3 regions of the Massilia sp. KIM genome follow, and region 2 is predicted to be linked to each of the others. Evidence: riboswitches for the same ligand, from Rfam matches in the RefSeq annotation. Region 2 holds a riboswitch; each other region holds the start of a gene.
The links. Region 2 has a riboswitch for cobalamin ahead of B0920_RS22755 (cobaltochelatase subunit CobN). Riboswitches for the same ligand answer to the same signal wherever they lie in the genome.

Region 1 (10,270 bases), on a different contig from region 2:
TGCCGCTGAGGGTGTACAGCGGCTTGTCCCACACCTGGTAGAAGGTACGCACCGGCGGGCGGTTCGCATACCTGGCGCGCAGGCTGACCAGTTGTTGGCGCAGCTGGCTGGCGTTGGCCTGGGCTTCGGCTTCCGTTCCCATCAGAAGGCCCAGGCGCACCACGTTATCAGGGATGTTGTCGAGTGTTTGCGGATCGCTCTGGAACACCGGCACGCCAAGCTGCTTGACCATCTCGATCTGGCGCTCGGAGCTGTTGTGCATCCAGGCGATGATCAGGTCGGGCTTGAGCGCGATCACGCGCTCGATGTCGATCTCGCGGTTCGAGCCGATGCGCGGAATGCTCTTGGCCGCCTCCGGGTAGTCGCTGTAGTTCACCGCGCCGACGATGCGCTTGCCGCCGCCGGCCGCGAACAGCATCTCCGTCACGTGCGGCGCCATCGAGATCACGCGTTCGGCCGGTTTGGCCAGCGTGACGGTGCGGCCGGCGTCGTCCTTGACCGTGATCGCGGCCTGCGCCTGGGCAGCCAGCATGCAGGCCAGCAGCATCATCTTCTTCATCGATTTCTCCACTCTTGCAGTGCGCGCGTGAAGCGCGACCAGTCTTCTTCCTGCGCGGGCAAGCCCACGCGGATGCCGCGCGCCGCTTCGCGGAACAGTCTGCACCAGATGCCGCGGCGCGCCATGTGCTCGTGAAACGCCTCAGGCTGCGCTTCCGGCCACCACTGGAACAGCGGCGTGCCGCCGGCGTCTATGCCGTGCGCGCGCAACAGGGCGCGCATGCGCTCGCCGTCGAGGGCAAGCTGCCGCTGCGTCGCCTCCTGCCAGCGGGAGTCGCGCAGCGCGGCCAAGGCGATTTCCTGGGCCGGACCGCTGACGGCCCAGGGCCCGAGCAGGTCGGCCAGGCCGGCCAGCAGCGCTTCTTGCGCGGCGACGAAGCCCAGGCGCAGGCCGGCCAGCCCGAAGAACTTGCCGACCGAGCGCAGCACGATCAGCCCCGGCTGCGCCGCATGAGGGGCGACGCTGAGCGCCGGCGCGGTGTCGCCGAAGGCTTCGTCGACCACCAGCCAGCCACCGCGCGCATGCAGGCGGGACGCCCAGTCGAGCAGTTGCTGCGGCGAGATCGTTTCGCCGGTAGGGTTGTTCGGATTGACGACCACCACCACGTCGCTCTCCCCGACCGCTTGTTCCAGGTCGGCGTAGGCCACGAGCCGGCGCATGTGGCCGTGCAGGCTCCAGTGCTGCGCATGCTCCGCATACGAGGGGGCGGACACCGCGACGCGCGACGGCGGGCGCAGGCGCGGCAAGGCCTGGATCGCCGCCTGCGTACCGGCGACGGGGAGCAGCTGCGGCGCCCGGTAATAGGCGCAGGCCGCATCCAGCAGACGCGGGTCCGGTTCCGGAAGGCGGCGCCAGGCATCGGCCGACAGCGCCGGCGCAGGATAGCCGTGCGGATTGATGCCGGTCGAGAGATCGATCCAGTCGTCGCGCCCGTAGCGCCGCGCCGCGTCGCGCAGGTTGCCGCCGTGTTCAAGCATGGCCGGCGCCTCCCAGCGTCAGCAGCACGCCGGCCGCGCAGACCACCGCCGCCCATAGCAGGGTGGTCTTGAGCACCAGTTGCCACGCGCGCAGGATGTCGGCGGCGCCCGCCGCCGGACCGGTCCCCAAGGGCGGGCGCTGCTCCACTTCGCCATCGTAGACGGCGGCGCCGCCGAGCGAGACGCCCAGCGCTCCTGCGCCGCTGGCCATGACCGGGCCGGCGTTCGGGCTGCTCCAGGCGCGCGCCTGGGTGCGCCAGCATTGCCAGGCGCGCGCGCGGCCGGCGCCGGCCAGCAGCACATAGGACAGGGCGGTCAGGCGCGCCGGCAGGTAGTTCATCAAGTCATCGGTGCGCGCGGCGAAGCGCCCGAAGAGGTTGTAGCGCTCGTTGCGGTAGCCCCACATGGCGTCCAGCGTGTTCACCAGCCGGAACAGCACCGCCCCCGGGCCGCCAGCGACCACGAACCAGAACAGGGTGCCGAACACCGCGTCGTTGCCGTTTTCGAGCAGGGACTCGGCGCTGGCCTTGGCCAGGTCGGCTTCGCTCGCGGTCGCGGTGTCGCGGCTGACGATGCGCGAGGTCAGCTGGCGCGCCTGGACAAGGTTCCCCTCGCGCAGCGCCCGGTAGATCGGCAGGGTATGGTCGCGCAGGCTGCGCAGGCCAATGCAGAAATAGAGCAGCACCGCATGCAGCCACAAGCCGGCGGCGTCGACCAGCAGGTCGAAGAACAGGGTCAGCGGCAGCACCGCCAGCAGCCAGGCCAGGGCGCCGCGCGCAAGTCGTGCATTGCCGCCGTTCAGGCGACGTTCGAGGAAGTGCGCAAGCCTTCCGAAGCCGACCAGCGGATGCCAGCGCCGCGTCTCACCCAGCAGCAGGTCGAGCGCGATTCCGGCCACCAGCAGCAGGGCGATCTCGAGCGGTGACAGGCCGTTCAGCATGGCGCGCCTTTCAGCACCAGCGGCAGCCCTGCGGCGACGAACACGGCGCGGTCAGCCCTGGCCGCCACGGCCTGGTTCAGGCGTCCCGCTTCGTCGGCGAAGCTGCGCGAGATCGCACCCCAGGGCACGATGCCCATGCCGACCTCGTTGGACACGAACACCACGTCGCCCGGCAAGCCACCGTCGAGCAGTTCCAGCAGCGCGGCGCGCTCCGCATGGAAGCGCGGCGGCAGCTCGACCTCGCCGACGTCCGGATACACGCGGCCATCCGAGAACATCAGGTTGCTGAGCCAGAGCGTCAGGCAATCGACCAGCACCAGGCGCTGCGGCGCGCACTGCTCGCGCAGCACGCGGGCGAGCGCCAGCTCCTCCTCGACGGTGCGCCAGTGCGCGGGCCGGCGCTCACGGTGGTGGGCGATGCGGGCCGACATCTCGCCGTCGCCCGCGCGCGAGGTCGCCACGTAGACCACCTCCTTGTTTGACGCCTGCGCCAACTGCTCGGCATGGGCGCTCTTGCCCGAACGCGCGCCGCCGAACACCAGGGTCACGCTCACCGCGGCGCCCCCAGGAACATCGCGGCTACGGCCGCCGGGTTGGACGGGAAGTAGCCGTGAAAATAGGATGCCGTCAGGGCGCCGATACGGAAAACCGCCTCACCCTGCGCGCCGTCGCGCTGCTTGACCGTGTGCGCCTGCGGAACCAGGTCGGAGCGCATGGTCGAATAGTGGAAAGTGTGGCCGCGCAGCTCGCCCTGGGCGGTGGGCATCGCATGCATGCCCAGCCCCGCCAGGCGCGGCTGCATCACGACCTCGCCCTGCAGCAGGCCGGCCATCTGCCAGCGCTGTCCCTGCTTGTCGGTCAGGCCATCGGCGATCGCCATCATGCCGCCGCACTCGGCCACGATGGGCAGACCGTGCGCATGGGCGTCGCGGATCGAGTCGCGCCAGCGCGTGGCCTTTTCCAGCGCCGGACCGTGCAGCTCGGGATACCCGCCTGGCAGGTAGACCGCATCGGCATCGGCAGGCACCGGCTCGTCGTCGAGCGGCGCGAAATACACGAGGCGCGCGCCCAGCTGTTGCAGCAGCTCGGCATTGGCCGGGTAGACGAAGATGAAGGAGGCGTCGCGCGCGATGGCGATGGTGCGGCCTGCGAGCGGCCGGTCCGCCGGTGCGGGCTGCTCCGGCAGCGGCGCCAGCAGCGGCAGCGCGTTCCATGCGGCGTCATCGAACTCGATCTGGTCGGCCAGGGAGTCGAGCATCTGTTCCACTTCTTCTACCTCGCCCGGGACCACCAGTCCAAGATGGCGCTTCGGCAGGCGCTTGTCCTGGCGCGGCAGGGAACCGATCAGGGGAATGTCGCGCAGCGAGGCCTTGACCATGGCCGCGTGACCGGCGCTGGCGACGCGGTTGGCCACCACGCCCGCCATCTGCACCGGACCGTAGTCGCGCAGGCCCTGCGCCACCGCGCCGGCGGTCTGTGCCATGGCCGAGGCGTCCAGCACCGCCAGCACCGGAATGCCGAACTCGCGCGCCAGGTCGGCCGCCGAGGGCGCGCCGTCGTACAGCCCCATCACGCCCTCGACCAGGATCGCGTCCGCCTCGCGCGCGGCCTCGCCCAGCCGGCGGCGGCATTCCTCCGCGCCGACCATCCACAGGTCCAGGTTGTGGACCGGGGCGCCGCAGGCGCGTTCGAGCAGCATCGGGTCGATGAAATCGGGGCCGCACTTGAACACGCGCACGCGCTTGCCCGCGCGGACCAAGCGCCGCGCCAGCGCCGCCGTGACCGTGGTCTTGCCCTGGCCGGACGCCATCGCCGCCACCAGGACCACCCTTGCTCCGCAGCCGGCGGCCATGGCTACCACTCCGTCCCGGCCTGGGCCACGATGCCCGCCTTGAAGGCGTGCTTGACCACGTTCATCTCGGTGACGGTGTCGGCCACCTCGACCAGCTCGGGCGGCGCGCCGCGGCCGGTGATCACCACGTGCTGCATCTCGGGACGGTCGAGCAGGTCGGCGATCACGGTGTGCACGTCCAGGTAGCGGTACTTGAGCGCGATGTTCAGTTCGTCCAGCACCACCATGCCGTAGTCCGGATCGCTCAGGAAGCGCTTGGCCAGTTCCCAGGCTTCAAGCGCCTTGGCGATGTCGCGTTCGCGGTTCTGGGTTTCCCAGGTATAGCCTTCGCCCATCGCGTGGAAGCTGACTTCGTCCGGGAAGCGGCGCAGGAAAGTCTCTTCGCCGGTGGACATCGCGCCCTTGATGAACTGGACCACGCCCACCTTCATCCCGTGGCCGAGCGCGCGCGCCACCATGCCGAAGGCGCTCGAGCTCTTGCCCTTGCCGTTGCCGGTGTTGACGATGATGATGCCGATCTGCTTGTCGGCGGCGGCGATCTTGGCGTCGATCACAGCCTTCTTGCGCTCCATGCGCTGGCGGTGGCGCTCGTTCAGTGCTGCGATCTCGTCTGGAGTCATGGTGTTCATGGTTGAGCCTCAAGGGGAATGAAGATGCGGCGGCCGCCATGGTCGAGCATCTCGATCGGGTGGCCGAGGTAGTCGCCCAGCAGCGCCGGCTGCATGGTCGCGTCGACCGTGCCCGCCTGCCAGCGGCCATCGCCCATGAGCAGCAGCGCATGGGTCGAAATACGGTGCGCCAGGTTCAGGTCGTGGCCGATCATGACCACGGTCTTGCCCTGCTCGCGGCACAGGCGGGCCAGCAGGGCCATCACGCTCACCTGGTGCGCCAGGTCGAGGGCGTTGGCCGGCTCGTCGAGCAGTAGCAGGGGTGTTTCTTGCGCCAGCATGGCTGCGATCGCGACGCGCTGGCGCTCGCCGCCGGACAGGGTGCGCACGTCGCGCGCGGCGAGATCGGCGACTTCCATCGCCTCCAGCGCGCGCACGGCGGCATGGTGGTCGTCGCTCCCTTCCCAGTAACGCTTGCCGTGGTAGGGATGGCGCGCCGACAGCACGGTTTCGATCACGCTGTAGGCGAAGGCGTCGTGGCGCGACTGGGCCAGGTAGGCGCGCTCGCGCGCCAGGTCGGCCGGATCCCAGTCGTCCAGCGCGCGGCCGCCGATGCTCACGCGGCCCGCGTCCGGGCGGTGCAGGCCGGCCAGGGTGCGCAGCAGGGTGCTCTTGCCAGCGCCGTTGCGGCCGATGATGCTCCAGCACTCGCCGGGAGCGACGCGCCAGTCCAGGCCGTCGATCAGGGTACGCTTGCCGGCGCTCAGGCGCAGTTGGGAGGTCTGGATCATGCTCACTTCCTGAGCCGATGGAGCTGGTAAAGGAAGACCGGCGCGCCGATGACCGCCGTGATGGCGCCCACCGGCAGCTGCAGCGGCGCCAGGATGGTGCGCGCCAGCGTATCGCACAGCACCAGGAAGCTGCCGCCGACCAGCACCGCCGCCGGCACCAGCACGCGGTGGTCGGGGCCGAAGGCGAAACGGCAGGCGTGCGGCACGATCAGCCCCACGAAGCCCACCGAGCCGGCGCTGGTGACGGCGCTGGCGGTGAGCAGGCCCGAGACGAAGAACAGGCCCTTGCGCAAAGGGCCCACGCGCACGCCGAGCGTGGCGGCCGTGTCGGCATGCAGGGCGACCACGTTCATGGCGCGCGCGCTGCGCATCGCATAGAACACCGAGCCTGCCAGCACCACCCAGGGCGCCAGGCGCAGGGGCGCGCCGGCCAGGTCGCCGATCAGCCAGAACACCATGCTGCGCAGCCGGCCTTCGGGCGCGATCGACAGCATCAGGGTGATCAGGGCGCTGCACAGGGCGGACAGGATCACGCCGGTAAGCAGCAGCATCGAGGTTCCGCCCTCGGCCGCCAGGCCGCCGCGCAGGTCGCGCCGGGCCAGCAGGTAGAGCAGCATCGAGATGGTGACCGCGCCGACCAGGGCCGCGCCGTCCACCACGGCCGCGCCGCACATCATGAGCAGGGCCGCCAGCGCGCCCACCGAAGCGCCGGAGGACACCCCCAGCACATAGGGATCGGCCAGCGGATTGCGCAGCAAGGCCTGCATCATCACGCCGGCCAGGGCCAGGGCGCCGCCCGTCACGAAGGCCATCAGCGCGCGGCTGGCGCGCAGCTCGAGCAGCGAGGCCGGCAACGACTCGGCCTTGCCCGCGGCGAGCTCGCGCAGCGCGCCCGGCATGTCCGCCAGCGGCACCCGGATTGAACCAATCATGCCCGAGAGCAGGAGGCTGGCAAAGGCGCAGGCCAGCAGCAGCCCGATGACGAGCAGGGCGTGCTGGCGCTGTGAACGGGCGGGAGGATGCATGCTTGGCCTTGTCGTATAGCCCCGTCAGTGGATGCCGTAGCGCAGGGCAGCGAACCAGGTGCGGCCACTGGTGCCGTAGCTGCGGGCGAGCTCGTACTGCTTGTCGGCCACGTTATTGACCCGCACCAGCAGCGACAGCTCCGGGGTGAACTGCCACGTAGTGTACAGGTTGAGCAGGCCGTAGCCGCCCAGGCGGCGCGCATTGGCCGCGTCGTCGTAGCGCTCGCCCGACAGCGTCCACTCGGCGCCGGCCTTCACTGTGCCGAAGCTACGGTCGGCGGCGAAGCTCGCATGCTCCTTGGCGCGGCGCGCCAGGCGCTTGCCGGTGGTCTCGTCGCGCGGGTCCTGCCAGTCCAGGTTGGCGCGCAGGTTGACGCCGGCGATGCGGGTGCTGCCGCCCAGGCTCACACCTTCGAGCTGGGCTTCGTTGACGTTGTAGGCGCAGCTGCGCACGGCGCGGTCCGGGCAGGGCGTGGCCGAGACGATCATGTCGGTCAGGCGGTTGCGGTAGTAGCGCGCATCGAGCTGGACCAGGCTGCCGTCGTAGCGCAGGCCGAGCTCGCGGTTGCGGCCTTTCTCCGGCCTGTTGGTCGGCAGGCCGTAGCCCGGGTAATACAGCTCGTTGAAGGTCGGGGCGCGGAAGCTGGAGCCGACGCTGGCGGTGGCGCGCAGGCCGTTGCCGAAATCGTAGCCATAGCCGGCGGCGCCGGTGTTCTTGTTGCCGTACACCGAGCGGTCGTGGCGTGCGCTCAGGTCCAGCAGGTGGCTGCCGCGCTTGGCCGAATAGGCGGCCGCATAGGCGTTGGTGATGCGCGAGCGATTGATCGCGCTGCTGTCGACTTCCTCCTTGCGGTGGCTGTAGAGCAGCTGGAGGGTGTCCGGGCCGATGGCGATGTTGTTCTGCCAGCTGAACTCGTCCTGCCGGGTATCGATCTGGCTGGCGCCTGAGCCCGCGGCGCTAGTGAAGTTGCCGCCCTTGTCTTCCGAGCGCGCGTATTGCAGGCTGCTGCGCCAGTTCGGCAGGATCTGGTTGGTCATGAACACGGCTGCGGTGTTCAGCTCCTGGTCCGTATAGGTGTTGAAGCTGGAGGCGCCGCTGTCGTACTCGCTGTACAGACGGCTGAGCAGGAACTGCGCGCCGATCTCGTGGCCCGGGGCCAGGGTCAGGGCGACGCGGCCGTTGGCGTCGCGGCGGCGGTAGCCGTCTTCGTCCGCGTTGAACGCGGTAACGCCCGGGCGGGTGGCCGAAAAGCCGTCCGCATCCTCGTAACCCGCGCCCAGGCTATAGCTGACGGCGTGCTCGCCGCTGGTCGCGCCGCTCACGCCGGCCTGCGCCTGGCGCGTGCCGTTGCTGCCGGCGCCGACCGACGCGCTGATCGCCTGGCCTGCCACGCCCTTGCGGGTAAAGATCTGGATCACGCCGCCGACGGCGTCCGCGCCGTACAGGGTGCTGAGCGGGCCGTACACGACTTCGATGCGTTCGATCGAGGAGAGGGGAATCGCGTTCCAGCTCGCCGCGCCCGTGGTCGAGGAGCCGATGCGCACGCCGTCGAGCAGGACCACCACCTGGTTGCTGTTGGAGCCGCGCAGGTAGACCTGGGTGGTCGTGCCGGCCGGGCCGTTACGGGTGATCTCGATGCCGCGCTGGCGCTGCAGGATGTCGGCAACGGAGCCGGCGCCCGAGCGCGCGATCTCCTCGGCATGGATGACGGTGGTGTCGGCGATGACGTCGGCTGCCTTCTGCGGCGTGCGGTTGGCGGTGACGACGACGGTGTCGACGGATTGCGCGGACGCGCAGGAGGAAGCGATGGCGAGCGCGAGCGACACTGCGGCCGCTTGCCGTGTTACGGGAAAATTCATGAACAGTTTTCTATCAATGGACAACCAGCCGACGTCCCCGTGGGCCAGATTGAACAGGAACGCGCCGCTGGCGCATTCCCACCTTTTGGCCGGTATCCGGGCTGGCAAGTGTGGCCGTCAGACCTTCCCATGCACAAAGCACAGTGGTCGAGGAAGACGGTTTGCCGCGTGACGCGGCACTTGCTTACCGTTGCGGGGGCAGCACACGTTGGCCCTGGAGAAGAGCGCCGTGTTTCCCGTTTAACTGCGCCTGTGAATACAGGCGCGAGCACCAAAACCCCGTCATTATACGGACTCGCGCCCAGCCTTGTCAGGCTTTCAGCATCGTCACTTCGGCGTAGGCGATACGGTGGGGTGTGCGGGCGGCGCGCAGCGCGGCTTCCTCGAGGCTGCCGCCCTGGCGCAGCGAGGACAGCAGGCGGATGGTGCCGGCGTGGCAGACGATGAGGGCGCGGTCGAGGCCCTGCGCGTGCAGGTCGTCATGGAAAGCGGCGACGCGCGTGGCCACGTCCATGACGCTTTCGCCGCCGCCAGGGCGGTAATGCAGCAGGTCGGCGTTCCAGGCGTCGACTTCCTCGCGCGGGATGTCGTCCCAGCTGCGCATTTCCCATGCGCCGAAGTGCATCTCGGCCAGGCGGGCATCGAACAGCGGCGCGGGCGAAAGACGGCGCGCGAGTTCGGCGCAACGTGCGAGCGGGCTCGCGTAGACCGGCAGGCCGTCGCGCGCATGGACCGACAGCGCCTCGACCGCCGCGTCGATGGCGCCATCGGCGGCAGGCAGGTCGCTGCTGCCATAGCACAGCCCTGCGGCGACCGCCGGCTGCGGATGGCGCACGAGGATCAGCTGCATGGTTCAGGCCAGCGTGCCCTGGCCGAGCGTGGCCAGCACCGCCATGTAGATGAAGACTTCGGCGAGCTGCTGGACGGCGCCAAGGCAATCGCCGGTGTAGCCGCCGAGGCGGCGCGCGAACTTGCGCGCCAGCCAGAGGGCGGCAAGCGTCGCCGCCAGCAGGGCGGCAGCGCAGGCGGCGACGCTCAGCAGGCCTAGCACCACCAGCGCTGCGGCGGCCAGCAGGACGGTGGCGAAGGCGATGGCGAACTCGCCCTTGCTCATGCGCTGGGCGAGCGGCTTGGCCTTGCCTTCGGCGCGCGCATATTCCATCTTCCAGATGAGCGAAGTCGCGGCCAGGCGCGACAGGGGATGGGCCAGCAGAAGCGCGCCGATGGCGCTGGACGGCGGCAGCATCGCCAGGGTGGTGCATTTCGCGATCAGGATGCAGACCACGCCGATGGCGCCATAGGCGCCGACGCGGGAGTCCTTCATGATCTCCAGCGCCCGCTCGCGCGTCATGCCGCCGCCCAGGCCATCGCAGGTGTCGGCGAAGCCGTCTTCATGGAAGGCGCCCGTGATATAGATGGTGGCCGCGGTGGCCAGCACGGCGGCGACCGGCGCGGGCAGGAACAGCCCCGCGGCCGCGTAGACCGCTGCGGCGATCGCACCGACCACCAGCCCGACCAGCGGGAAGTAACGCGAGGCGTGATTCAGCCACGCCGCCTCGAAGCCGACCCAGCGCGGGATCGGCAGGCGCGTGAAGAACTGCAGCGCGACGAAGAACAGGCGCAGCTGGTGCATTTAGTCGGCGCGATTGCTGACCTGC
Region 2 (10,270 bases):
GCATCGAGCGCTACGCCACCGACATCATCGCCGAGAACATGCAGATGCTGGGCGGCCGCCAGGGCATGGGCGGCGGCAGCGACATGGGCATGGGCGGCGGCATGGACGACGACTACTCGGCCCCGCAGCAGCGCCCGGCTCCGCGCCAGGCCCCGCCGGCACCGGCCGCGCGTCCGCAGCCGAAACCGGCGCCGAACTTCTCGGACATGGATGACGACATCCCGTTCTGAAATACATCCACATCCGTGAAAAGCCTCGCATGCTTGCATGCGAGGCTTTTTTGTTTTTGTTCGCAACGATAACGCGACGAAAAAGTCCATCGCGAACTCATTCTCACCAATTATCCCGATTTTGTAAAAATAAAAATGTGTGAAGAAATAGAATCACGCTAATCCGTGATTTTCTGTGCGTCTGATACCTATTCCGTCGACATATACCATTCTTAATTCAGAAAAATATCGAATAAATAGAGCAAATCGGCCATCCCGGCATTGCGACCAATTGTCGCACTCATTACAATCGAGAAACTTTTATTATCGATTGCACAGCATGATTGCAGGTTCGCAAACAGCGCCTGCTGGCGATTTGCCGTGGCGTGATGTCAGGCGCCTGCCAATGCTGGCCTACACATGGGATGGAAATGAAGTCGCGCACTATCAGAAAGATCGGCGCAGCCGGCCTCGCATTCAGTCTTGCCGGATGCGCCACCGCACCCGGTCAGGGTGGAATAAACCAGGCATTCAACGATACCTTCAATAATCCCGATCCTTGTGCGAATAATGCGCGCAATACCGGCATAGCGCTCGGTGTACTGGCTGGGGCGCTGATCGGCGCAAAGATGGGGGATAAGGACAAGGGCGCAATTCTCGCCGGTGCACTGCTGGGCGGCGCTGCCGGCGGATTCATCGGCGCCGATATTGATCAGCGCCGTTGTGATCTCGCCAAGGTGGCGCGGGAGTATCAGCTGCAGATGCAGTTTGCAGCGATTACCAAGGACGGACGAGTCGTCGATGTCGCGGAACTGGACCGGTCTCAGCAAGCCAGCAGTGTCAAGAAGAATGCGATCGGCAGCGTTGTCTCGCTGCAGGACGATGGCGCCGGCGGCGGACATTTCGAAACAAATTCGGATGTGTTGACCCGGCGTGCCGAACAGTATTTCTCTGCGATCGCCGATATCTATAATCTGAACAAGGCCGGACAGGCGCCGGGCCAGCAGGCAGACCGCAAGCTTCTGCTGGTTGGGCACACCGATGACACTGGCTCCTCCAAGCTCAATGCCGAATTGTCCGAACGCCGCGCGCGTGCGGTAGCGGATTACCTGCAGCGACGCGGCATCCCGCGTGAGCAGGTGTTCTACCAGGGCGCGGGGGAGGTCTATCCGGTCGCCGACAATAACACCGAAGACGGCAGGGCCAAGAACCGCCGGGTCGAGATCGTCGAAATGACGAACACAGAAGGCTTCAGCCGATATCTCGAAGAGCGCCGACCGAACTATCATTTCTACCGCAGTACTATCGCCCAAGCTGCGCCCGCACATGGAGAAGCCGCTAACGCGCAGGCGCAGGCAGCCACTGGCGGCGCGCGTCCCAATCACAGCAATGCATCCAGGCCGATCAGCCGCCAGGTCGCCACGCCGCCCGCGCCAGGAAGGACGCTGGCAGCGACGCCGGCCCGCACCCCCGCGTCCGCAGCGACCTCCTCGTCGCCAGTTGCAGCCTTCAAGACCGTTGGGAAGCCAATCGACTTCGGCGGTACGCCTATGGTGGATGCCCGGCTGGCCGCCGCTGGTATTGGCAAGCTGGAACAAAAGCGTCCGCTGTTCTCTCTGATCAGCAATGCGTACGCGGACGATGTGCCAGTTCTTGCCGATTGTTCCCAGGATCGTCCACGCATAACGGGGGCGGTGAAAGCACTCAAGGATGGAGCGACTTACCGGGTGGCCGAACACGTTCCTGGCTTGTATGGGAAGAGCTGGACCGAACGTGTCAACGGTCACCAGATCGTGATCAACAAGGTCGCCGTCCTGGCCAGCGAAGCGTCCTTGGCGCAAATGCCGGAGATGAAGGTTTACGCCAACTATGATCCGTCGGTCAATCGCAATCCCTCCCCCGATGTGACATTGCGACCGGCGGTGAACACGTATCTTGCAGAGGGCGGCATCCTTTACCGCATCTTCACCAATGGCGCCGCCGGCATGCAGTGCGTCGACATCCTGTATCCGCGTCAAGGCGGTGCAGCTGCCAAGGGCGGCAACATCGTCTACGCCCGCGACAATCGCCTTTACGTTTCCGCCTTTAAACCAGTCATTGCCAACTGAATACCATGCTCTCCGATTTCCTTCATACCTATCCTGTGCTCGTGTGGATGATCATCTACACGGCCGCCGCCGCCATTCTCGTGTCCCTGATGTGGGACAAGCTGAAATGGTGGTGGCTGAATACCTGGTACGCCTTCCCCGTGATCGGCAAACTGAAGCGGCTCTCCCAGGACCTCCATCAGACTACCGACGGCAGCGGCTGGTTCAAGTCCGAGCGCACGCTCTGCCAGGACTACAAGGCTTTCGTTCAGGTGCAATCGGAATACGATTTCAACGAGCGCATGACCTACCTACAAAAGGCAGGTGACAATGGACGTACGACCACGCCCCTGGCGATCTGGATTCTGATTATCGCCTTCGTGTTCATCGAAGCCCAGGGTTTCAGCTATGTGCTCGCCGGCTACACCGTACCTGGCGCCAGCGAGACGACCCAGAAGTATGCGGCGATCGGTATCGCATTCATCGTCTCCGCCTTGTGCGTATTGCTTACCCATCAGGCTGGTCATGAACTCTATCGCTCGCTCAAGATCAAGCGCGCACGCAAGGACTGGATCGAGGAGGGGCGCAAGCACAAGCTGCGGACCAAATCCATGCCCTTGACTACGGCTCAGCACCTCGACGACGCCGAACCGGAGTACACCCAGATCTGCAACCGTGTCGGCCTGGACGCCAGCTTCGTCGTCAGCTGGGCCACACTTGCCTTCGTACTGATCATTGCTATCGGTGCGACATACGTGCGGGTCCAGAGCGCCAACAAGCTCATGGAAGACTCCGTCCGCATCCAGAAGAGCGAGCTGGTGGAACAGCGGCAAACCGGTGTCGGCCTGGACCTGGCCCAGCAGAACGTGATCCCGGACGCCGATGCGAACCTCAGCCTCGCCGCAGACGGCAAGGCGGTCGAGGAGGCGGCTCAATACGACCTGCACGGCTACTGGGTGACCTTCGCGATCCTGGCAGTGCTCTTCGTGTTCTTGCAGGGGCTCGGTGTGCTGTTCGGCTATCGCTGGGGATTCGCGGGCGAGAACAGCAAGGCAGCTTACAAGGCTTTGGGCAAGGGAAAATTCCTGACTTATGCGGACGTTCGCGCCGCCTCCCAGCAGTACATCGACAAGGCGCAGAACCAGCTCGAAAATCTTCAACAGCGGATGATCCAGCATCACGCGGACAAGGGTACTGGTGTCGCGGTGCATCCGAACAAGAGTTTCCTCGAGTTCCTCGACTCCACGGATCGCGAGGAGACCGATTACCGCACCAAGAAGCGTGCTGCGCTTCATGAGGAGCAGCGCCGTCTCGACGAGGAACGCGAGCGCGCCCAGGCGCACAAGGCAAGCAAATCCGCGCTTAACGCTGGTACTGGCCTTGCTGCTGCCGAGCTTGAGACACCCGTGGCGCGCGCCGGCGATGTTGGCCGCGCCATTAGCGAACTCGATCGCCTCGGGGACGATACCCAGGCCAAACGCGCCTATCTGGACACTCTTCCGGAACATGTATTCGCGGAAGTCAAATTGGTTCTCCAGGAACGCAAGGAGAATGCCGCCGCGCAGGCAAAGAAACAGCGCGCGGCCGAGATCGAGGACTTGCTGTGAAGCGCGCCTTCGCGTTCGCGCTGAGCCTTGTGTTTGCACAAGCCTGTCCTGCCGCGGAGAACGTGGTGCCGAGCTGCTACGACAGCAAGCTGGGTGTCGCGCCCGCGTCAGCGGATACCGAGCTGTTCGTGTTGGTAGACCAGACGACCGTGTTTGACAAGACTCTGCAGCAGCAGGTGGCAGACAATGTCCGTGCATTCATGACGGCCGGCAATGCCTACTCGTTGCTGACGTTTTCGGCTTTCTCGCAGGGCCGTTACGTGCAGCTCCTTAGCGCCGGGACGATCGAGCCGTCGATCCCTGCCGTGGCGCGAGACGATATCTCGAAACCCCTTCTGGCGCGGTTCGATGCGTGTTCCAAGCGACAGCCCATGGTCGCGATGCAGGCGATCGGCACCGGCTTGCGTGGCGCCTTCGACATGGCCAGCACGGATCTCGCCAAATCCGACGTCCTGGCATCGCTGAAATCCATCTCGACGCGGGTCAGGAAGTCGGGTGCAAGGCGCAAAATCGTGCTGCTCGCTTCGGATATGCTGGAAAACTCCTCGGTGACCAGCTTTTATGGACCGAAAGGCGCTTCGGTACGCCAGATCGATGCGGACCGGGAGCTCAAGCTCGCAGCCGACAATGAGCTGATCGCAGACTTTGGCGGTGCGCAGGTGTACGTGATCGGCGCTGGATTGTTGCCTGAAGAGTCGGGCAAATCGAAGAAGTATCGGGATCCCAAGACCCTGCGCGCGCTGGGCGCATTCTGGAACGCCTATTTCAACAAGTCCAACGCGACACTTGTCGAGATGGGCCAGCCGGCCCTGCTGAACCAGATTCCGGCCCGCTGAACGCGGATAGCTTGCGGCGCAAAGCCCACTCCTTGCAGGGAGTGGGCTTTTTTTTCGAGAGAGCATGGCGGTCTTGCCCGGATAGTGGCGAGGTCCACCACGGACATGTACAATCCGGCAATAACGTGAACGGTGCCCTTCCGCTAGTCTGCGGGAGGGTGAAACGGGAAGCCGGTGACGCGCGGGATGTCCATCCCCGCCAGTCCGGCGCAGCCCCCGCTGCTGTAGGCCCGACGACCCTGGACGACCGCCACTGTGCATCCGCACGGGAAGGCAAGGACAGGGAAGGATGAAGGCAAGCCAGAAGACCGGCCGCTCGCGATGCACATTGCAGGGCCCGGGGTGTGGCCTTGCCGGTTGGCGTTCCGTTCTCTTCGCATGCTTCGATTCCATGCCGCGCTTCCTGCGGCGCGGCCGCGAGCCCGGATCGCCTGGTTTTCCCTGCGCGCCTCGCGTGCCTTGCCGGTTGACGTCCAATTGAGCGCTCGTCCTGTCGTCCGCGCCTTCGCGGTGCTGCTATGCCTTCTGTCCTGCGTGTCCGCGCAGGCCGCCACCCTGTTCGCCCTGGTCACCGAGCGCGCCGCCCCGACCGCCGTCGAGGCCGCGCACCGCCACCTGGCCCGCCATCCGCGCGACCGCATCCTGCTGCGCACCCCGGCCCAGTTCATGGCGGCCAGCGAGCGTGAAGTAGCGCAGTGGCTGGGGCGCGCCGACAGCGTGCTGGCGGTGTCGGTGTTCGGCGATCCCGCCCGCCGCCTCAAGGACGCGCTGGCGCGCCATGCCAGGCCAGGCGCCGAGATCCTCGCCTTCAACGGCGAGGCCAGCCTGAGCCTGGTCACGCGCGGCCGCCACGGCAGCCTGGCGGGCTTTCCGGCCGAGACCCTGCGCCAGTTGTCGACCGAAACCCCGCCCCAGGACGCGCTGCAGGCCGCCACCGCGCATCCGGCCGCCGCCCGGTGGCTGGCCGCGCGCCGCCTGTGGCAGGGTGGCGGGGTCGATAACACCGAGGCCCTGCTGGCCCAGCGTCTTGCCCCGGGCACGCCGCTGGCCGCGCCGCGTCCGGAACCCGCCCTGCGCCTGCGCGTGGGGCAGCGCGAGCTGGCCGACGCGGCGGCCTGGGGCAGGGCGGCGGAGCTCGGCCTGCAGGACAAGCCGACCGTGGTCGTGCTCGACCTGTCGAACATGGATGGCGTGGTGCCGGCCGCGCTGTGCCGGAGGATCGAGCGGCAGGGCCAGCCCTGCGTGCAGCTCCTGACGCGCTGGGGCGGCGCCTCGCGCGAGGCGCTCGAGCGCCTGCCGCAACTGGTCACGCCCGCGCGGCCCGCGGCCCTGGTGGTGCTGCAGGACTTCGTGGTCGGCGCCGCCGAGGGCCGCGAAGCGGTGCAGGAAGCCTTCAAGCGCCTCGACATCCCGGTGTTCAAGGCGATCCGCCTGTCCGACCGCACGGCCATGCAGTGGCGCCTGTCGCCGGACGGCCTGCCGCCCGATTCGGTCCAGTACCGCGTCGCCCTGCCCGAGCTGCAGGGCATCGGCCAGCCGATTGTGGTGGCGGCCCTGGGCCAGGCCAGGCGCGATCCGCTGACCGGCATCGAGAACCGCCCGCCCGTGGTGCTGGACCAGGAGGCCGGCCGCATGGCCGCGCGCGTCGACCGCTGGCTGGCGCTGCGCGCCAAGGCCAACCGCGACAAGCGCCTCGCCCTCATCTACTACAACCACCCGCCGGGCCGCCAGAACATCGGCGCCGACAACCTCGACGTGGCGGCCTCCCTGTTCGAGATGCTGCATGCCCTGAAGGCGGCCGGCTACACGGTCGGCGAGCTGCCCGCCACGCCCGAGGCCCTGCTCGACCGCATCATGGCCCACGGCGTCAACCTGCCGGAGGACCGCGCCGCGCTGCGCGAGATGAACCCGGCGGTCAACGGCGTCTCCGCCGCGGACTACGCGCGCTGGTTCGCCACCCTGTCGCCCCGGGTGCGGGGCGAGATGCAGAACGGCCTGCTGGGACGCCTGCATGCGGAGGTGCTGGAAGCCGAGGCGGCGGGCGAGCGCGCCCTCGGCCGCAAGCAGGCCGCGCTGATCGTGAAGGAGCTGCTGCACCTGGTCGAAGGCGCCGACCACCCGCAGCGCGAAGCGGCCCTGCGCGACCTTGCGCTGCTGGACGAAGGCTACCGCGCCTGCCTGGACGAGCGTCCCGCGCGCGCCTGCGCCTCGCTCGCGCCCCTGCAGCGGCGCCTGGCCGGCTACCGCATCGAAGGCATGCGCGGCTGGGGCGCGGCGCCCGGCAAGGTCATGGTCGACGGCGGCCGCCTGCTGGTGCCCGGCCTGGTGTTCGGCAACGTCTTCATCGGCCCGCAGCCGCCGCGTGGCTGGGAAGTGGACGAGGAACTGCTGCATGCCAACACCAGCATCACGCCGCCGCACCAGTACCTGGCCTTCTACCACTGGGTGCGCGAGCGCTTCAAGGCCGACGCCCTGGTGCACGTGGGCCGCCACTCGACCTATGAATTCCTGCCCGGGAAAGCCGTGGGCCTCGCCGCCGACGACTACCCCAGCCTGATCGCGGGCGAGCTGCCCGGCATCTACCCCTACATCGTGGACGGCGTGGGCGAGGGCACCCAGGCCAAGCGGCGCGGCCTGGCGGTGATGGTCGACCACCTGACCCCGCCGCTCGCCTCCACGCCCCTGTACGACGAGCTGCTTTCGCTGCGCCAGGTGGTCGAAAGCTTCGAGGCCGCCAGCTCCGAGTCGCTCAAGGCCCAGGCCGCGAGCCTGATGCGCGAGCGGGTGGTGGCGCTCAACCTGCGCGCCGAGCTCGAGGCCTCGATGGAAGACGTGCTCAAGGTGCGCGGCATCGGTTTCGACGCCGCCGACGACGACCTGCTGGCGCACGAGATCGGCCACTATCTCACCAAGCTGCAGGAGAAGTTCATGCCTTACGGGCTGCACGTGTTCGGCCGCCCCTGGGAGCGCAAGTCGCTCGACCTGATGCTGGACTCGATGAAGAAGGGCGGGGTGTTCGACGCCGGCACCGAGCGCAAGCTGGCCGACTCGCCGCGCCTGGAAATGGCGGCGCTGCTGGCCGGCCTCGAAGGCCGCTACATCGAGCCGGGCAAGGGCAACGATCCGCTGCGCTCGCCCGAGGCCCTGCCCACCGGGCGCAACTTCCACGCGGTGGACGGCGACATCCTGCCGACCCGCCTGGGCTACGGGCTGGGCGAGCGCCTGGCCACCAAGGCCGACGCCCGCGATGCGGGCCGCCAGGGCAGCGAAGGCATCATCCTGTGGGCCTCGGACGCGGTGCGCGACGAGGGCGTGATGGTGGCCTTCGCGCTGGCCATGATGGGCGCCGAGCCGGTGTGGAACGCGCGCGGCATCGTCACCGACGTGCGCCTCAAGCCCGGCGCGCCGCGGCGCGACGCCCTGGTCACCACCTCGGGCCTGTTCCGCGACCTCTACCCCAACCTGATCCGCCTGATCGACCGCGCCGGGCGGCTGGCGCTGGCCGCGTCCGCGGACGCGCTGGCCGAGGAGCAGCCGCTACTGCGCGAGGCCTTGCAGGCGGCGCTGGCGCCGCTGAATGGCGCTCCCTGGGGACGCGAGCCGCTGGCTGCGAACAGCGTGGCGCGCGAATGGCTGGCGCGCGCCCAAACGCTGCAGCGCGGCGGCATGCCCGCTCCCGAGGCCGGCGTCGCCGCCGCCCAGCGCATCTTCGGCGACGCGCCCGGCGCCTACGGCACCGGCGTGAACCGCCTGACCGAACGCTCCGGCGCCTGGCGCGAGCGCGAGGAGATCGGCCGCGCCTACCGCACCCGCATGGGCCACGCCTATGGCCTGGACGCCAACGGCGAAGCGCAGCACGCCGCCTTCGACGTGGCGCTGGACGGCATCGCCCGCACCTACCACGGCCGCGCCAGCAACCTGTACGGCCTGCTCGACAACAACGACGCCTTCGACTACCTGGGCGGCCTTTCGCTGGCCATCGAGGGCCGCACCGGGCGCGTGCCGCAAGCCCTGATCCTGCAGCACGCCCAGCCCGGCCGCGCCGACGTCGAGCCGCTGGCCTCCAGCCTGCTGGGCGAGCTGCGCGGACGCTTCCTCAACCCGGCCTGGCTCAAGCCGCTGATGGCGCATGGCTATGCCGGCGCGCGCACCATGGGTCAGGAATTCGTCGAGAACCTGTGGGGCTGGCAGGTCACGCGCCCGGACCTGGTCAAGAACTGGGCCTGGGACGAGGTCAAGGCAGTGTATTTCGACGACGCCCACGGGCTGGGCCTGCCGCAATTCCTGGGCCAGCGCCACAACGCCCACGTCAAGGCCCACATGCTGGCGGTGTTCATGGTGGCCGCCGAGAAGGGCTTCTGGCAGACCGAGCCCGAGACCATCCGCCGCCTGGGCGGCGAGCTGGCGCGCCTGGTGGCCGCCAACGGCCTGCCGGGCAGCGGCCACGCGGCGCCTGACCATCCGATGTGGCGCTGGCTGGCGCCGCAACTGGACCAGGCCGACGCCCAGGCGCTCGGCGTCACCCTGGCAAAGGCGCGCGGCGAACTGCTGCCTTCCAGCCCGCCCGCCGCTTCCGCCCCATCGCGCGGCGCGCCGGCGCAGTCCCAGTCGAAAGCCGCCTCGCGCGCCGAGGGCCTGCAGGCGCAGGCAGCGAGCGCCCAGCAGCCGGTCGCGCGCGCCTATGAACTGAGCCGGCTCGCGCCGCCCGCGCTGGCGCCCGCCGCGCGCATCGTCCAGGTGCTGGGGCTGCTCGCCGCCGGCATCGCCCTGTTCTCGCTCGGCCTGTGGCGCGGCCGCCATCCATCCCCATCCGTACGGAGACTCTCATGATCGAAACCTTGTCCTTCGCCTGGCTGCACGATGCGGTCAGCTGGCTGCTGGCGCCCTCGCTGGCGGCCCTGCTCGCGGCCTGCGCCGTGGCCGTGGCCGAAGCCGGCATCGCCTGCGGCGAACGCTTCCACGGCCTGGCCAAGCTCGGCGCCAGCGGCGACCTGGCGCAGGTCCAGGCCGTCGCCCGGCGCCGCCTGGAGCGCGCCGACCTGCTGGCGCGCATTCCGCCCATGCTGGGCCTGATGGCCACCATCATCCCGCTCGGGCCGGGCCTGGCGGCGCTGGGCCAGGGCGACCCGGCCAAGCTGGCCAGCGCCGTGACCGTGGCCTTCGACGCGACCGTGCTGGGCCTGGTCGCCGGCATCGGCGGCCTGGTGATCGGCAAGCTGCGCCGCCGCTGGTACGAAGAAGTGCTGGAGAAGATGGAGACGGCGGCATGAGCGCGCCGCCGCCACGGGCGCGCCTGCGCCTGTATTCCCGCCTCGACGCCCGTTTCGACCAGAGCGACGAGGACCCGCGCGCCAGCCTGGTCAACCTGGTGGACGTGATGCTGGTGTTCGCCTGCGGGCTGATCGCCGCCATCGCCGGCACGCAGGGCGCGCTCAAGACCCCGCAGCCGGTCGAGAAGGGGCGGCAGATCGAGCGTCCCGCCGCCGGCGTCACCGATGCCGGCAGCGGCTACGACCGGGTGGGCGAGGTGT
Region 3 (10,270 bases), on a different contig from region 2:
GGGCGGCTCCTACTGCAACCCGAGCGACTGGTTCTGCAACGACCTGAGCCTGGGCTCGGGCGCCAACGAGGGCGGCAGCGCCAAGTGGAGCTACCACTCGGTGGTGTTCCGCGACGACAGCGAAGCCTATAACCACTACGCCAACGGCAACTGGGGCGGCATCGTGGGCGTGGTGCGCAGCGCGGTCGTCAACAGTGCCTACTGAAGCGCGCAAGCGCGGCTGGCGCCGCCTGGCCTGGCCGCTGGGCCTGGGAGCGGGCGCGCTGGCCGTGCTCGGCATCCTGGCCGGGACCGGGGAGGGCGAGCCCGGCCCGACGGCGGTCGCCGAAGCGGCGCCGCCTTCCGGTCCCCAGTTCTTCGGCCCGCTGCCCGGCGGCGACGGCGCGCCGGGACCCGACAGCCGCTCGGCCCGGCGCAGCCAGCTGCTCGAGCAGGTCCAGCTGACCGACTTCACCTATTGCAGCTACCTCGAGGGCACGAAATACCCGCACGAGTCGCGCCCGATCACCGAGCACCCCGACCAGGCCTTTCCCAACCAGCCGGTGACGGAAACCCATCCGCTGCGCCCGGCCGACGGCGGACCCGACACCGGCGCGGTGCTGCTCCAGACCTCGCAGTCGCGGGTCTACCTGGCGGCCGGCGAGTCGGTCGCCTTCTCGCTGCGCGCGGTCGACCCGAAGGGCCAGACCCTGCCGCTGGTGGTGACGCGCGCCGTGGCCCAGGGCATGACCTATGGCGCCAGCCGTCCCACGCCCCAGGTCAGCCTGCCTTTCGCGGACGACGGCGGCGGCGCCGATCCGGTGGCCGGCGACGGCGCCCATGCCGGCGTGCTCGCGCCCGCGCAGTCGGGCCTGGCGGGCTTCCACGGCACCATCCGCACCGAAGTGCGCTACAGCGCCGGCGGGCGCAGCGGCTTCGTCCTGTTCGACGTGATCCACACGCCGGTGCTGCCCGCCAACTGGACCGGGCGGGTGCGCGAGGGGAGCGAAGACGGTTCGCTGAATTTCTACCTGGGCCTGGACGTGCGCCAGCCGGGGCGCTACGTGGTGAACGGGCGCATCGACGACGCCCGCGGCAAGCCCTTCGCGCTGGCCAGCTTCAACGAGCCACTCGGTCCGGGCGTGCAGGAGATCAAGCTGACCGTGTTCGGCAAGCTCATGACGGACGCGGCGCCCGCGCTGCCCCTGGTGCTGCGCGACGTCGACGGCTACCTGCTGCGCGAGAACGTCGACCCCGACCGCCTGCTGCTGCCTCGCCTGGAAGGCAAGGTGCACACCAGCCGCGCCCTGTCCCTCAAGGGCTATTCGAACGCCGAATGGCAGGGCGAGGAGCGCAGCCGCTACCTCGCCGAGTACGCCAGGGACCGCGATGCGGCGCGCGCGCGGCTGGCGGCCTTCGACCCGGGGCAGGCCCCGCCGCCCAGCGCCTGCGCCACGCCGGGCGCCTGAGTCCGGGTACTCAGCCGGGCAGCACTGGCAGGCGGTCCATCATCATCGCGGCGCCGATCGCGCCGCACAGCATGCCGCACCAGAACCACCGCGCCAGGGAACGCCTGTCCAGTCGCCGTACTCTCATCCTTGTCTCCTCGAGCAGCCTTGCCGGCCCAGGAAACAGTGTGCGCGCCAAATGTGTCAATTGCGTTGCAACGCGTCAATACAACGCCCTCGTGTGGCGTAGATGCCGACTCCGGCGGCCAGCAGCGTAAAATACCGCCTTGGATGAAAGATTAAGAGAGCAAGAGCATGTCGATACAATGGTTCCCGGGGCATATGAATTCGGCCAAGAAGGAAGCGGCCGAACAGATGGAAAACATCGATGTCGTGGTCGAGGTCCTCGACGCACGCCTGCCCGAAGCGAGCCGCAACCCGCTGGTCGAGGAATTGCGCAAGTTCCGCCAGCGTCCCTGCCTGAAGGTCTTGAACAAGATCGACCTGGCCGACCCGGCCGCGACCGCCGCCTGGAAGAGCTTCTATGACGCCCAGGACGGCGTGACCGCCTACCCGATGACGACCAAGAAGCCGGGCGACGTGGCGCGCATCCCCGAGCTGTGCCTGAAGCTGGCGCCGCACCGGGGCGTGCCGACCAAGCCGCTGCGCATCATGATCATGGGGATCCCGAACGTCGGCAAGTCGACCCTGATGAACGCGCTGCTCAAGAAGCGCGTGGCCAAGGTGGGCGACGAGCCGGCCGTGACCAAGACCCAGCAGCGCCTCTACCTGAACAAGGACACGGTGCTGGTCGACACCCCCGGCATGCTGTGGCCCAAGATCGCGATGGCGAGCGACGGCCTGATGCTGGCGGCCAGCCACGCCATCGGCTCCAACGCCCTGGTCGAGGAAGAGGTGGCCGAATTCCTCGGCAACGTGCTGCTGGAGCGCTACCCGCAGCTGCTCAGCGCGCGCTATGGCTTCAAGACCGAGGGCATGGATGGCGTCGCGGTGATCGAAGGCGTGGCCGCGCGCCGCGGCTACCGCATGCGCGGCGGCGACTTCGACTACGAGAAGGCCTCGCACGTGCTGCTGCACGACTACCGCACCGGCGCCCTGGGCCGCATCAGCCTGGAGACCCCCGAGTCGCGCGCCGCGGCGCTGGCGCGCCACGAGGCCGAGATGGCCGAGAAGGCGCGCATCGCCGCCGAGAAGGCGGCCGAGAAGGCCGAACAGGCCGCGCGCGGCAAGCGCGGCACCTGAGGGCGCGGGCGGCTCAGGCGATGGTGTCGACCGTGCCGCCGTCCACCCGCAGCGCAGCGCCCGTGGTGGCCGAGGCCTGGGGCGAAGACAGGTAGACGATCATGTTGGCCACCTCGTCCACCGTGGCCGGGCGCTGCAGCAGGTTGCTGGAACGGTGCTCGCGCACGAAGCGGGTGGCGGTTTCCTCGATGCTGGCGCCGCTCTCGCGCGCCTGCTCCTGCAGCATCTCGCGCACGCCTTCCGACAGCGTCGGGCCCGGCAGCACCGCATTGACCGTGACCCCGCTGCCTGCGGCCAGCTTGGCCAGGCCGCGCGAGACCGAGAGCTGGGCGGTCTTGGTCATCCCGTAGTGGATCATGTCGGCCGGGATGTTCAGGCCGGATTCCGAGGACACGAACAGGATGCGGCCCCAGTCCCTGGCCAGCATGCCCTGCAGGTAGTGGCGCGACAGGCGCACGCCCGACATCACGTTCATCTGGAAGAAATGCTCCCAGGTGGCGTCATCGATCTCGAAGAAGGGCTGGGGGCCGTAGATGCCGGCGTTGTTGACCAGGATGTCGACCGCCGGCTCGGCCGCGATCAGGGCCGCTGCGCCCTCGGCGCCGGCAAGGTCGGCCGCCACGCCGCGCACGGCGGCGCCCGGGACGGCCGCGAGCAGGGCCTCGCGCGCGCGCTCGATCGAGGCCGCGCTGCGCCCGTTCAGCACGACACTGGCGCCGGCCCGGGCCAGGCCGATCGCGCTGGCCAGCCCGATGCCGGCGGTGGAGGCGGTGACCAGGGCGGTTTTACCGGTCAGATCGATGTGCATGGGAAGGCTCCTTTGCTGGTAAAGGGCGCCCGGCTAGGCGGCCGGCGCGCCGAAGCGGAAGCTTGACACGCTCAAGCTGCCGAAGAAATCGTCCTCATGGTAGACGCAGGCGGCCGCTTCGTCCTCGGCCGCGCCCAGCGCCACCATCAGCGGAATCAAATGCTCTTCGCGCGGGTGGGCGGCGCGCGCCGCCGGCGCCGCGTCCCAGCGCAGCAGCGCCTGTTCGCGCTCGGCCGGGGGCAGTTCCAGCAGGCTGTGCTGCAGCCAGCCGTCGAAGGCGCGCGAGGCCTCGGCCCCGCCGGGGCCGAACTGGCGCAGGTTGTGGTAGGAGAGGCCGCTGCCGATGATCAGGACGCCTTCGTCGCGCAGGGCCCGCAGCGCGCGCCCGGCCGCGATGTGGGCCGCCGGGTCGAGGTCGCGGCGCAGCGACATCTGCACCACCGGCATGGTCGCTTCCGGATAGACCGGATAGAGCATGGAGAAGGTGCCGTGGTCGAAGCCGCGCTCTGGGTCGAGGTCGGCATCGAAGCCGGCCTCGCGCAGCAGGGCGGCGGCGCGTGCGGCCAGCGCCGGCTCGCCTGGGGCCGGGTAGCGGATCTGGTAGGTGTGGGGCGGGAAGCCACCGTAGTCGTAGATCATGCCGGGCGCGCTGCCGGAGGAGAGCAGGAAGCGCGGCGCTTCCCAGTGGCTGGTCACGACCAGCACCGCGCGCACCGTGTCGCCGGCATCAAGGCGCAGCGCCGCCAGCGAGGCGGCCAGCTTGTCGTAGGCCGGGCCTACCTGTTCCTTCATCCACGGCCAGGGGCCGCCGCCGTGGGAAACGAAATACGTGGGTAGGGTCGCCACGGTCACTCCTGCGTTGGCTGAAATGCCCATGGTAGCCGATCCAGCTAGAAGCTGCCGGGGCCCCGCGCGAGATGCATCAGGCCGAACAGGCGGGCGCAGCGCGTCGCCGCCAGCACCGCCACCGCGAGCTGGGTCAGCAGGAAGGCGCCGGCAAAGGCGAGCGGGCCGATCGGCGGCAGATGGATGCGCGCCAGCCCCAGCAGGCCGGCCAGGGCCAGGCCGGCGGCGCTCACGCCCAGGTAGAACCCGATGCTGGCCAGCGGTCGGCGCGCCAGGAGGCGCAGGCCGTCGAACCAGGCCCGCACCGCCGAGCGGCGGCGCCGGTCCAGGGCCAGCACCGCGCGCCCCAGGTCGAGCGTGAGGTGGACCAGCGCGAACAGCAGGGCGGCCACGGCCGCCGCCGCCATGCTGGCGCGGTCGGCCTCGGCCGGCACGCGCGCGTCCAGGGCGTAGCCGTCGGCCAGGTCGAGCGCGAACCCCGCCGCCAGTCCGGCCAGGCCGAGCGGCAGCAGGGCCCACAGCAGCATGCGCAGCAGCCGCCCGTACTCGTGCATGGCGCCGGCCAGCAGCTGGGCCATGCGCGGCGGCTGGGGCGCGCGCGCCGCCGTGATGGCGGCGCCGGTGAGCAGGGGCGAGAGCAGCAGCCCGAGCGCGGCGGCCACGATGGCGCCGCCGCTCAGCGCGCTGCCGTGGCGCATCGACAGCGTGGCGAGGTCGGCCACGGCCACCAGGTCGAGGCGCTCGGCCAGGCCGGCCGCCTGCACGCTGTAGTCGAAGGCGCCGGACAGCATGCGCCACACGGGCAGGGTGGCGGCCAGGGTCGGCAGCAGCAAGGCCGCGACCCACAGCAGCAGCAGGCGCCATTGCAGGGCGGGGCGCAGGCTGGCCAGGAGCGGCGAAGCCGGGCGCGCGGACGGCGCCTGGAGCGGGGCCGCGGTAGCGAGGGGGGAAGGGCTCAGGGTCGTCATACGGTGGCGATCAGGGAAAGGACGAGCTGCACGAAGGCGGCGAAGTCGGCGCTCCAGCGGCTGGAGGCGCGCTTGTCGGGGTCGATGCTGCGGCCGTCGTCGAACTTGTTGACGTCGAGGTAGTGGGCGCGGCGCGGGTCGAGCTGGGCCGACACCGCCTTGGCCGGCCGCACCCAGCTCCAGCTGCGCCAGCTCTCCTCGCCCTTCCACTGCACGGTCTCGCTGCTGCCGTCGGCGAAGCGCACCACCAGGGTCTGGGGCACGGCCGCGCCCTGGCGGCGCACGGTGACCGTGGTGCGGAAAGGGAAGGGGCCGGCGCCCGGCGCCGGGTTGGCGTGGGCCTTCTCCCAGGCCGCGCGGGCGTCTTCGATGCGCTCGTCGACCATCGCCTGGGTCTCCTCGACCCGCTTGCCGTTCTCGTCGCGGGTGCCCGGCAGCGGCAGTTCTTCCTCGCTGCGCAGTTCGAGCACGCGGTCGTCCACGCGCGCGGTGGCGAACACCTGGCGCGCGAACACCTCTTCGACGGCGGCGCGCTGGCCGCTGCCCTCGGCCAGGGCCTCGCGCAGGTCGGCGATGCTTGGGTGGCGGAACTTCCAGCGCCGGTAGTATTCCTTGACGCCGCGCTCCATCGCTTCGCGGCCGATGCGCTCCTCCAGATCGCGCATCACGATCGCGCTGCGGGTGTAGACCGGGCTGATGCCCTGCAGGCGCGCCCAGGCGTTCTGGCCGGGCGCGTCGGCCGGCTGGTCGCGCGGGGCGCCCATGCGCACGGCGTCGAAGGGCTCGAAGCCCGGATCGATGCCGATGCGCTTGAGCCAGGCCGGCGCCGGATGCACGCGCTGGCCGCGCTCGCGCATCATGCGCGCGTCCCAGTATTCGTTCATGCCTTCGTCGAGGAAGGGCTCCTCGAATTCGTTCGAGGCCAGGATGCCGTAGAAGTAGTTGTGGCCGAACTCGTGGATGGTCACGCCGTCCAGTTCGAACTCGGCCAGCGACCCGGGCGGCACGTCCTCGAAGCCCAGGGCGGTGATGAAGGTCGGGTACTCCATGCCGCCCGCTTCCTCGGCGCCGTAGGGCGGAATCACCACCGTCAGGGTCTTGTAGGGGTAGGGCCCGAGGGTGCGCGAGAAATAGGCGAGGGAATCCTTGGCCGCCTTCATGGCTGGTCCGGCGCTGGCCGCGTACTCGGGCGGATAGAGCACCTGCACGGTGACGGTGGGGCTGCCCGGGCCGGTCCAGGTCTCGACCAGCGGCCGGCTGCTGCGCTTGTCCGCGGTCCAGGCGAAGTCGTGGACGTCGGCCTGCAGGTAGCGGTGGGTGCGCATGCCGTTCTTCTCGACCGGCTGGCCCTGCAGCTCGCCGGTCGCGCCCACCACATAGTCCCTGGGCAGGGTGAGGCTGACGTCGAAGCTGCCGAAGTCGGCGTAGAACTCGGAGTTCTGGTGGAACTCGTGGGCGTTCCAGCGCGGGGCGGTGGCGCCGCGCTCGCCCGGCAGTTCGAGCACCGCGATCTTGGGGAACCACTGGGCCACCAGGTGGAAGCTGCCGTGGTGGCCGGTGCGCGCGACCACGCGCGGCAACTGGGTGGCGAAGCCGATGTCCAGGGTGGTGCTGGCGCCCGGCGCCACCGGCTGGGGCAGGTCGAGGCGCACGACGGTGCGGTCGGTGGCGGGGCCGCCGTCGGGCTGCACGAAATGCCAGGGCACGGCGGCTGCGCCCTGGCGCACTGCGCCCAGGGCGATATAGCCCCATTCGCCCTCGTTCAGGGCGAGGCCGCTGCGAAAGCCCTCGCCGGCCAGGCGCTGCTCGGTGAAGAAGGTGCTGCCCATGCCCTCGAAGGCGTTCATGTAGAGGTGCAGGTAGACGCTGCGCACCTCCTGCGCGCTGCGGTTGCGCCAGGTGAGCTGCTGCTGGCCGCTGACCAGGTGCTTGACCGGGTCGAGCGTGGCCGCGATGCGGTAATGGACCACCCGGTCCGACAGGGTGGCGTGCTCGCCGCTGCGGATGCCGCCCCAGGCCTGTGGGCTGCTGGGCGTGGCGACGGCGGCGGCGTCGGACGCCGCCAGGGCGATGCCGTCGGACGAGGCCGGCGGGGCCTTCGCGGGAGGCGCCCCGGTCTGCCAGGCCAGGGCGAAGCCGGCCAGGAGCAGGGTGGCGGCAGCGAAGCCGGCGGCGCGCCGGCGCATGAGGGTCTGCATTGCTGGGCTCTCGATCTTGTCTTGTCGTTAACGCATGACTATAGCGAGAAGCTTGCTCTGGTCCAAGTTTTTCCGACGGAATGCGCAAAGCGCGGGCTGGAAGGCAGGATCGGCCGACGCGGGCCGGGCTTGGCAGGGTTATAATGCCCGCCGTTCTGGTGCCCGCGCAGGCTCTCCGCCTGCGCAGTTAAACGGGAAACACGAGGCCGCCGCGCTCCGCGCCGCGGCCAAGGTGTGCTGCCCCCGCAACGGTCAACAAGCGTCGCCGCCCCCGGCGACAGGCCGCCTCGACAACCACTGTGCCCGCGCATAGGAAGGTGAGGCAGTCGGTCTTGCCAGCCCGGATACCGGCCAGGACAGGTGAACGGCCGCGCATGGAGATGCGCGCTCGTTCGTTGACGCCGGACTGCGGGGACGCAGCGACGGCGGATTTTTTCGAAGAATGCATCCGACATGAATCTTGCTGCTGTAACGCGCGGCGCGCCGGCCCTCAAGCCGCTCGCCCTGGCCTGCGCCATCTCCCTTCCCGCCCTCGCGCCCGTGCTGGCCCAGGACGCCCTGCCTTCTGTGCTGGTCACAGGCGCCCGCTTCCCGGTGCAGGCCGCCCAGGCCCCGATCGGCGCCACCGTGATCACGGCCGAGGAGATTCGCCGCGCCGGCGCCAGCGACGTCAACGCGGCGATCCGCAAGATCGGCGGCGTCTATGGCCGCCAGAGCCTGGACGCCTCGCCCGACTTCGCCCTCGACCTGCGCGGCTTCGGCGCCAACAGCGCCCAGAACCTGGTGGTGATGGTGGACGGCGTGCGCCTGAACGAGAACGAGCTGGCCACCACCGTGCTCTCGACCATCCCGGTCGACAGCGTGGAACGCATCGAGATCACGCGCGGCGGCAGCAGCGTGCTGTACGGCGAAGGCGCGACCGGCGGCGTGATCCACATCATCACCCGCCGCGCCGGCGAGGCCGGGACCCGCGGCTCGCTGTTCGCCGAAGGCGGCCAGTTCCACCACCGCGACCTGCGCGCCAGCCTGGCCCACGGCGCCGGCCCCTGGTCCTTCGACGCCGCGGTGAACGACCGCGCCACCGACGGCTACCGCGACAACGCCAACTTCGAGCAGACCGCCTTCAGCGGCGGCCTGCAATACGCCTGGGCGCCGGGCAGCCGCGCCGGCCTGCGCGTGGAAAGCGCGCGCGCCGATTCGCGCTTCCCGGGCTCGCTGAGCGAGGCGCATTACCTGGACAATCCGCGCGCCAGCTTCACCCGCAAGGACTACGGCTCGCTCGACAGCGACCGCGTCAACCTCTTCGTCGAGCAGCGCGCCGGCGCCTTCGACCTGGCCGCCGAACTCTCGCACCGCAAGCGCGAAGTCGAGGCCAATTACCACTTCACCGTGGCCGGCGTCGAGACGCTGTCGCGCTCGACCTACGACGCGAAGCAGACCCAGTTCTCGCCGCGCCTGCGCCACAGCGCGCAACTGGGCGGCCAGCGCAACGAGCTGGTGGCAGGCGTCGACCTGGTGCGCTGGGAGCGCGACACCGTCTCCGACTTCTCGCTCGGCGATGCGCGCCAGGATTCGAAGGCATTCTACGTACGCGACGAGCTGCGCTGGAACGCGCCGCACAATGCGCGCCTGGCCGTGGGCGCGCGCCACGAGAAGTTCGAGAAGACCTATTCCGACCCGCTGGCCTTCCCGGCGGTGGCCGGCGAGAAGCGCGAGCAGTCGCTCAACGCCTGGTCGCTGGAGGGCAGCATCGACCTGCTACCGGGCCTGACCGTGTTCGCCAAGGCCGGCCGCAGCTACCGCATCCCGAACGTGGACGAGAACGCGCTGCGCGCCACCCTCGACGTGCTCCAGCCCCAGACTTCGCGCGACCTCGAGCTGGGCCTGAGCGTCGGCGGCGCCGTGCAGCAGCTGTCCGCGCGCCTGTTCCGCCACCGCCTGCGCAACGAGATCTTTTACGACCCGACCATCGGCTGGGGCGCCAACACCAACCTCGATCCGACCCGCCGCCAGGGCGTGGAGATCGAGGCCTGGCGCCAGTTCACGCCGGCCTGGCGCCTGAGCGGCCAGTGGCAGTACGTGCAGGCCGAGTTCACCGGCGGCCCCAACGCCGGCCGCGAGATGGTGCTGGTGCCGAAGAACGTGCTGAGCGCGCGCCTGGCCTGGACACCTGGCCGCGAACAGAGCGCCGACCTCGGCGTGCAATGGGTGGACAGCCAGCGCTACGGCAGCGACTTCAGCAATACCTGCGGCGCGCGCATCCCGTCCTACGCCACCGTGGACGCGCGTTACGCGCGCCGCCTGGGCGCCTGGGAAGTCGCGGTCAGCGGCCTGAACCTGCTGGACCGCGACTACTACAGCAACGCCTTCGGCTGCCGCTCGGGCATCTACCCGAGCGACGGACGCCAGCTGAAGCTGTCGGCGCGCTACGACTTCTGAGGCCGGCCATGCGATCGCGCCTGCTTACGTCCTTGCTGCTCGCCTGCGCCCTGGTCCCGGCCCAGGCGGCCGTCAGCGTGGTCGACGACGCCGGCCGCACCGTCACCCTGGCCAGGCCGGCGCAGCGCGTGATCGCGATGGCGCCCCACGTCACCGAACTGCTGTTCGCGGCCGGCGGCGGGCCCAAGGTGGTGGGCGCGATGAATTACAGCGACTACCCCGAGGCCGCGAAGAAGCTGCCCCTGGTCGGCAGCAACACCCAGATCGACGTCGAGAGCCTGCTGGCGCTCAATCCCGACCTGGTGGTGGTCTGGCACAGCG

Region 1: it holds a riboswitch for cobalamin, as region 2 does, so the genes downstream of both, B0920_RS25145 (TonB-dependent receptor domain-containing protein) here and B0920_RS22755 (cobaltochelatase subunit CobN) in region 2, are expected to answer to the same signal.
Region 3: it holds a riboswitch for cobalamin, as region 2 does, so the genes downstream of both, B0920_RS11015 (TonB-dependent receptor) here and B0920_RS22755 (cobaltochelatase subunit CobN) in region 2, are expected to answer to the same signal.

The regions. Positions count from the first base shown of each region.
Region 1 covers NZ_MVAD01000007.1:3,421-13,690, forward strand. The annotation lists gene B0920_RS25105 (cobalamin-binding protein) at 1-559, opposite strand, end outside; gene cobD (threonine-phosphate decarboxylase CobD) at 556-1,536, opposite strand; gene cbiB (adenosylcobinamide-phosphate synthase CbiB) at 1,529-2,476, opposite strand; gene cobU (bifunctional adenosylcobinamide kinase/adenosylcobinamide-phosphate guanylyltransferase) at 2,470-3,030, opposite strand; gene B0920_RS25125 (cobyrinate a,c-diamide synthase) at 3,027-4,328, opposite strand; gene cobO (cob(I)yrinic acid a,c-diamide adenosyltransferase) at 4,331-4,957, opposite strand; gene B0920_RS25135 (ABC transporter ATP-binding protein) at 4,954-5,727, opposite strand; gene B0920_RS25140 (iron ABC transporter permease) at 5,730-6,752, opposite strand; gene B0920_RS25145 (TonB-dependent receptor domain-containing protein) at 6,777-8,612, opposite strand; cobalamin riboswitch at 8,682-8,903, opposite strand; gene B0920_RS25150 (histidine phosphatase family protein) at 8,923-9,462, opposite strand; gene B0920_RS25155 (adenosylcobinamide-GDP ribazoletransferase) at 9,466-10,245, opposite strand; gene cobT (nicotinate-nucleotide--dimethylbenzimidazole phosphoribosyltransferase) at 10,246-10,270, opposite strand, start outside.
Region 2 covers NZ_MVAD01000004.1:31,918-42,187, reverse strand. The annotation lists gene ssb (single-stranded DNA-binding protein) at 1-230, shown strand, start outside; gene B0920_RS22770 (OmpA family protein) at 641-2,317, shown strand; gene B0920_RS22765 (hypothetical protein) at 2,323-3,903, shown strand; gene B0920_RS22760 (hypothetical protein) at 3,900-4,739, shown strand; cobalamin riboswitch at 4,853-5,071, shown strand; gene B0920_RS22755 (cobaltochelatase subunit CobN) at 5,217-9,569, shown strand; gene B0920_RS22750 (MotA/TolQ/ExbB proton channel family protein) at 9,566-10,009, shown strand; gene B0920_RS22745 (DUF2149 domain-containing protein) at 10,006-10,270, shown strand, end outside.
Region 3 covers NZ_MVAD01000001.1:2,535,915-2,546,184, reverse strand. The annotation lists gene B0920_RS11050 (hypothetical protein) at 1-205, shown strand, start outside; gene B0920_RS11045 (hypothetical protein) at 195-1,448, shown strand; gene ylqF (ribosome biogenesis GTPase YlqF) at 1,770-2,690, shown strand; gene B0920_RS11035 (SDR family NAD(P)-dependent oxidoreductase) at 2,704-3,498, opposite strand; gene B0920_RS11030 (class III extradiol ring-cleavage dioxygenase) at 3,532-4,344, opposite strand; gene B0920_RS11025 (hypothetical protein) at 4,389-5,312, opposite strand; gene B0920_RS11020 (M1 family metallopeptidase) at 5,309-7,510, opposite strand; cobalamin riboswitch at 7,650-7,881, shown strand; gene B0920_RS11015 (TonB-dependent receptor) at 7,964-9,949, shown strand; gene B0920_RS11010 (cobalamin-binding protein) at 9,958-10,270, shown strand, end outside.